One region of the Aquamicrobium sp. NLF2-7 genome, then DNA from elsewhere that is predicted to be linked to it. Evidence: predicted binding sites of a transcription regulator. Region 1 holds the regulator's gene; each other region holds the start of a gene.

Region 1 (2,269 bases):
GCTGAGTGTTACTGCGGCCATTCCAACAGACGAGGAACGTATAATGGGTGCTCATACGGTGACCGCCTTCGACGACGATCTTGGCGAGATCGAAGGGCTGGTGCGTGACATGGTCAGCCTGGCCGGGTCCATGGTCGATGAGGCGACACAGAGCCTGATCGTGCCGGACAATGCGCTGGCCCAGCGCGTCATCTCCGAGGATGCGGTGATGGACGAGTTGCAGCGTCGCCTGGACGACCGCGCCATCACGCTGATCGGCAAGCGCCAGCCGATGGCGCAGGACCTGCGTGCCATCGTGGGCGCGATCCGCATGGCCGGCGATCTCGAACGCATCGGCGATCTGGCCAAGAACATCGCCAAGCGCGTCGATGCGGTGGGTCAGTCGAGCGTGCCGCGCGCCTTCGCCCGCTCCATCGAAGACATGTCCGAACTGGTTCTTGAGCAGGTACAGGGCGTCATTGACGAATATGGCGCGCGCAACCCGGAAGGGCTGGTGCGGCTGCGCGACGAGGACGAGCTGGTCGACGTTAAATACACCTCTGTGTTCCGCGAACTGCTGACCTACATGATGGAGGACGCGCGCAACATCACGGCCTGCACGCATTTGCTTTTCTGTGCGAAGAACCTGGAGCGCATTGGCGACCACGTGACCAATATTGCCGAAAATGCCTATTATGTGCTGACCGGCGAGCAGTTGCCGGCTCACCGTCCCAAGCAGGACGAGACTGGCATACCGGCACCTGCGGTTTGAAGCAGGATCGAGGAGACGAAGCATGATCGCACCCCGCATCATGGTGGTTGAGGACGAAGAGCCGTTGGGCGTGCTTCTGCGCTACAACCTCGAAGCCGAAGGCTATCAGGTCGAGATCGTCACGCGCGGTGACGAGGCCGAGTTGCGGCTGCAGGAAAACGTGCCGGACCTTCTGGTGCTCGACTGGATGGTTCCGGCGATCTCAGGCATCGAATTGTGCCGGCGCCTGCGCATGCGCGAGCAGACCGAACGGCTGCCCATCATCATGCTGACGGCGCGCGGCGAGGAAAGCGACCGGGTGCGCGGCCTTTCCACCGGCGCCGACGACTATCTGGTCAAGCCCTTCTCCATGCCGGAGCTGGTGGCGCGGGTGAAGGCGCTTCTGCGTCGCGCCAAGCCCGAGGTGCTGTCCTCTGTACTCAAGGTGGGAGACATCGTGCTCGACCGCGAGCAGCACCGCGTCTACCGCAAGAAGAGCGAGATCCGGCTGGGGCCGACCGAGTTCCGCCTGCTCGAATTCATGATGCAGCATCCCGGCCGCGTCTTCTCGCGCGGACAGTTGCTCGACAATGTCTGGGGCGAGACGATCTACATCGACGAACGCACAGTGGATGTGCATGTCGGGCGGTTGCGCAAGGCGGTCAACACCGGCCGCATGCCCGACGTGATCCGCACCGTTCGCGGCTCAGGCTACGCGATCAGGGAAGAGTGACGGGCAGGGAAGAGTGACGCGCGGCCGGGCCGTCCTGCAGGGACCGCCCGCCGGCAAAAATCCTGTCATCGACGTAAGTCAGCGCGCGCATGGCACAGCCTTCGCGCAGCAGGGCGATCTGATCCGGCTCGATGCTGAAGCTGATCGAGCCGGAATGCTGGCCGCCGGCAGTGCGTGCGATGGCATCGCGCAGGGCCGGTTCGATCAGGTCGAAGGCTGCCGCGTTGAGGCCGACCAATGCCACCGGGGCAGGGTCGATGAGCGCAAACAGGCTGCCGAGGCCGAAGCCGAGCGCTTCGCCTGCGATGCGGAACGCCTCGCGCTCGCGTCCTTCATGGTCCCGGGCAGCGTCCGCCAGCGCCCGCATCTCCGTTTCCCCAATATCGCCCCGGGGTTCCTCGTTCTGGTCATGGCCGGCGGCGCTGCGCCAGATGGCGTAGCTTCCTGCATAGGCTTCTATGCATCCGCGCCGCCCGCAACGGCACAGCGCCCCGTCCGGCCGGTGGACCATGTGCCCGAATTCGACGCCTGAGGAATGGGTGCCGGTGAACATTTCGCCCTTGAGCACCAGCCCCATGCCGATGCCGTGCGAGAGCAATATGGCGATGAAATCGTCGCGATAGCGGGCCGGATCGCGCCAGCGCAGCGCCTCGGCCATCATGTTGCAGTCGTTCTCCACCGTTACGGGAACAGAGAATTCCGCTTCCAGAATGTCGGTGAAGGGGATGTCCGTGTGCGGGGTGATCGGAGACCACAGCATGGAACGCGCTTCCGCGTCGGTGATGCCCTGAACCGCGAACACGATA
Region 2 (2,269 bases), on a different contig from region 1:
CTGCTGGTGGCCGACGAGCCGACTTCGGCGCTCGACGTTTCGGTGCGCGCCGAAGTGCTGGATCTGATCGAAAGCCTCGTCGTCGAACGGGGAATGGGGCTCATTCTGATCAGCCATGACCTCGATCTGGTCAGCGCCTACAGCGACAGGGTCGTCGTGATGTATTCCGGCCGGGTGATGGAAACCCTGCCGGCCTCCGAACTGGCAAAGGCTTCCCACCCCTATACGCGCGGCCTCATCGGCTGCCGGCCACCGCTCGACCACAGGGTGGAAACCCTGCCTGTCCTGAAACGCGATCCCGCATGGCTGTCATGAAACACGCAAGTCCAGTCCCTGTAAACGCGCCGGCGAACGCGCTCGACGTGAAGAACCTCTGCGTCACCTATGGCTCGGCACGCGTCGTGAACGATGTCAGCTTCTCGGTCGCACACGGAGAATGCCTGGGCCTCATCGGAGAATCCGGCTCCGGCAAGAGCACGATCCTGAAAGCCCTCACCGGAACCGCTCCGGCCGCCGGCATGATGGAAATCCTCGGCATGCCGGCCTCCGCAAGGGCCAGAGACAAGCGGCACACGCGCAGTGTGCAGATGGTCTTTCAGGACCCTTATGCGGCGCTGCATCCGCGCCATTCTGTCGAACGGATTCTGGAGGAGCCGCTGGCGATACAGGGCATCGGCGACCGCGAGGCGAAGATCCGCGCCAGCCTGGCCTCCGTCGGCCTGCCGCTCGGCTTCCGCTTCCGATATCCGCATCAGCTGTCAGGCGGGCAGCGTCAGCGCGTCGCCATTGCGCGCGCCCTCATTGTCGAACCCGAAGTGCTGCTGCTCGACGAGCCGACTTCGGCGCTTGACGTATCGGTGCAGGCCGAAGTTTTGAATCTGCTTGCAAAGCTCCACCGTGAACGCGGCCTGACGATGCTGTTTGTCGGACACGATCTCGGGGTCATCGCCCATATGTGCGCCCGCGTCATCGTGCTCAACAAGGGCGAGCTGGTGGAAACCCTGATGCGCGACCAGATCTATTCCGGTCAGGCCACCCAGCCCTACACGCAGCAACTGCTGCGCGCCACGAAGCTGGAGCAGCGTTCCGCAAACCGGAACATGGCGTAGAGCATCCTGCAGCCGGATGGAGACATCCGGCGTCGCATGAATGCATGCCCGAACAAAGAGACAGAGCATTTCTGAGAGAAGCAGAAACGCTTCACGCAGCCGCGAGGGCCTTTCTCTCCGCAATGCGGCCGCAGCGATGTTCGCCGCACCCCTCATCCAGAACCGTGCTCGCAGCGATGCGGGCGGCCGCAGCCGTCATATGCATGTAACCAGCTGATGATAGTCGGCCCGGAACGGTAGGTGCGAGATTCCGACATCCGGCGCAGGGTGGAGCTTCACGCACGGATCGCGTTCCAATCCGGACCTGGAGAGTTTCATGGATTTCGACAACAGCAGCGCGGCATCCTGGCTGAGAGCCGAGATGGAGGACGCCCTCGACGAGGATTACGAACTCGAACTGTCCGAACCGGCGCTTTCGGCCGAACTGGCGAAGATCTACAGGAAGGCGCACCCCGACTCCCTCAATCGCCAGACCTATTTCCTGGAGCTGATCCGGCTTCAGTCCGAGCTCATCAAGCTGCAGGACTGGGTATCGCACTCCGGGGAGAAGATCGTCGTGCTGTTCGAGGGGCGCGATTCCGCCGGAAAGGGCGGCGTCATCAAGCGCATCACCCAGCGGCTCAACCCGCGCATCGTGCGGGTGGCGGCCCTGCCGGCGCCGAGCGACCGCGAGAAGACGCAGTGGTATTTCCAGCGCTATGTGCCGCACCTCCCCGCCGGCGGCGAAATCGTGCTCTTCGACCGCTCCTGGTACAACAGGGCCGGCGTCGAGCGGGTGATGGGGTTTGCCACGCCGGAACAGGTCGAGGACTTCTTCAACGACGTTCCCGAATTCGAGCGCATGTTGCTGCGCTCGGGCATCCGGCTGGTCAAATACTGGTTCTCGATCACCGACGAAGAGCAGCAGATGCGTTTCATGATGCGCATCCACGATCCGATGAAGCAGTGGAAGCTGTCGCCGATGGATCTGCAGTCGCGCGTGCGCTGGGAACAGTACACCAAGGCCAAGGAAGAGATGTTCGAGCGCACCAGCATTCCCGAGGCGCCCTGGTACATCGTGGAAGGCAATGACAAGAAGCGGGCCCGGCTGAACTGCATCGATCATCTGCTCACCCAGATCCCCTATCAGCCGGTGCCGCACGAGGAGATCAGCCTGCCGG
Region 3 (2,269 bases), 1.2 Mb from region 1:
CCAGCGTTGAATGAATGTCGCCTCCGATCGAAACCGGATTTGAGACCCTGGAACCTTCAATGCGATCCAGAATGCGTTGCCGGGCGGCCGGATAGCCGTCCCACGACTGCAAATAGCGATACAGCTCGCCTTCGTGATCCATGTCGAAGGTGCTCATCATCACGGTTGAGGCAATGGCGTTCCATTTTGCCTGCGAACCCGAAAGGCGCGCATCCAGCCAGTTTTCCTGCGCGACGCCCAGCATGGAACGTTGCGGATCTTCGGCTGCCTCGCACGGCTTCTGGAACACGCCAAAGGCGAAATCCTTGTCGGATCCGGCAGCGCAGACACTTTCGGAATCACGAAACTGGCGGGTATCCGGAATACTGACCCGCAACAGGTCGCCAATATCGAGCCCCCGCAAGACAGGCATGGTCGGAGCGTGCAGGGCAGGCGCATGGCGCACCGGCTGGAACTCGTACCAGGCATGATACGCGGCGGCGCGACGCGCCAGTTCCCCGGCATCGCTGGAGTCTTCGGTCAGCGCATCGTGGTTGTCGAGCGTGACCATGAACGGCAATCGCTCGTGCGCGCGCCGCAGAGCCGCATCGGTCTTGTAGAGCGCATGACGACGGCGATAGTCGTCGAGCGTTCTGAGCGGCTTGTCGGTCTCGTGCGTACGTACGCCACCGCGGCCGACTTCGTAGATGTAATCGCCCAGATGCAGCACCAGCGAGGAATCGTCGTCGGCCATGCCGTCATAGGCGTCGAAGAAGCCGTTTTCCCAGTGCTGGCAGGAGACGACGTTGAACCGAAACCGTGACATCAGCGCATCCGCGGCCGGCAATGTGCGCGTCCGGCCGATGGGGCTCATCTCACCGCCAATGCGAAACGCATACCAATACCAGCGATCGGGGCGCAGACCCTGAACATCGACATGGACCGAATGCCCATATTCCGGCAATGCGCTGCCTGTACCGCTGCGAACGACCTTCGACAGGCGCTCGTCCTCGGCCACAATCCATTCCACATCGATCGGCAGTCCGGAGAGGAGTTCGAGATCATCGGCGGCTCTGGCCAGCTTCGTCCATAGCACCACACTGTTGGCGGTCGGATCGCCGCTGGCCACCGAAAACGGAAAGAGGGACGCCGCAGGCGTTTGCGCGGCGGTGCGGCTCACAAAGACCGCAGGGGCCATGAGGGCCGCTGCCGAACCGGCAATAAACTGGCGTCGTTGAAGGATGGTCATGGGGCTCGCTTTCGGCTGGCAGTTACGCTGCAACGGCACCTAACGCCGCGAGATAACACTCCCATGACAGAGCTGTACGGTGTGTCGTCGATGCAAGAATGTCTCTTGATCTGCCGCCAATTCCATACTTCAGAACAACATATAAAATTTTAAAATCAGAAATCAGTTTATCATTAGGGTTTTCGCGTGATTTTCATTCATTTTTTCATTAAAAATATCATTGGTAATTATATATACATGAACAATATTTGTTTTAAATTAAAAGTCCGTCTTTATCAGAATCGGCGGAATGCAACGCGCTGAAGGATGAATGAGGATTTCTTTTGCAATCCGGTGAGCTGTGGTTAGATGTGGGAAGGCAAACTGAACTATCCTGACAATGGGCATGCCAGCCGGGCGCTGCCCGCAACGTGGATTTGACGACATGAACCCGATCGCAATTCTGTGGCCGATGGTGGCGCATTTCGCGCTGGTGGCGATCATGTATGCGTTGCTCGGCATGCGCCGCCGGCAGGCGATTCTGAACGGTTCCGTGGCACGCGGCCAGTGGAAGCTGCGCTCCGGCGGCGAGCCGGAAGTCAGCGCCGCCGTGTCGAACAATATCATGAACCAGTTCGAGCTTCCGGTTCTGTTCCATGCCGTCTGTCTGGCGCTTTATGTGACGGCGGGCGTGTCATGGATTGCCGTGATACTGGCCTGGCTGTTCGTGCTGCTGCGCTACGCGCACGCGTTCGAGCATGTCACCAGCAACCGCGTTTCGCGGCGCGGCATGCTGTTCGGCGGCGGCTTTCTGGTGCTGGTGCTTTTGTGGGCGTGGTTTGCGCTGCATCTGGCCGGAGCGGTCTGAAGAAAGATCAGACCACCATCACCTGACCCGGCAGTATCCGGCTCAGACTTCCAGCAGCACGATCTTGCGCTTTTCGAACTTGATGGCGATTTCGCCGCGCACGAGACGAAGCGCCTTTTCGCCGAACACTGCCCGCCGCCAGCCCTGCAGAGCTGGTACCTGCGCTTTTTCACCATGAGCGGCAATCTGGTCGA

The links. Region 1 encodes PhoB, which activates phosphate uptake and scavenging genes when phosphate is short. Its sites were predicted from a motif close to TGTCATNNANCTGTCAT; they were not measured.
Region 2: a site for PhoB is predicted at 1,303-1,319, ahead of ppk2 (polyphosphate kinase 2). Genes of this name have one in related genera too.
Region 3: a site for PhoB is predicted at 1,281-1,297, ahead of MIC97_RS02835 (alkaline phosphatase D family protein). Genes of this name have one in related genera too.

The regions. Positions count from the first base shown of each region.
Region 1 covers NZ_JAKSED010000001.1:1,710,642-1,712,910, reverse strand. Annotated here, with positions in the region: gene pstB (phosphate ABC transporter ATP-binding protein PstB) at 1-5, shown strand, start outside; gene phoU (phosphate signaling complex protein PhoU) at 44-751, shown strand; gene phoB (phosphate regulon transcriptional regulator PhoB) at 774-1,463, shown strand; gene MIC97_RS08415 (ROK family protein) at 1,450-2,269, opposite strand, start outside.
Region 2 covers NZ_JAKSED010000003.1:315,924-318,192, reverse strand. Annotated here, with positions in the region: gene MIC97_RS19965 (ABC transporter ATP-binding protein) at 1-315, shown strand, start outside; gene MIC97_RS19960 (ABC transporter ATP-binding protein) at 312-1,109, shown strand; gene ppk2 (polyphosphate kinase 2) at 1,426-2,269, shown strand, end outside.
Region 3 covers NZ_JAKSED010000001.1:558,470-560,738, reverse strand. Annotated here, with positions in the region: gene MIC97_RS02835 (alkaline phosphatase D family protein) at 1-1,228, opposite strand, end outside; gene MIC97_RS02830 (MAPEG family protein) at 1,653-2,075, shown strand; gene rnd (ribonuclease D) at 2,118-2,269, opposite strand, start outside.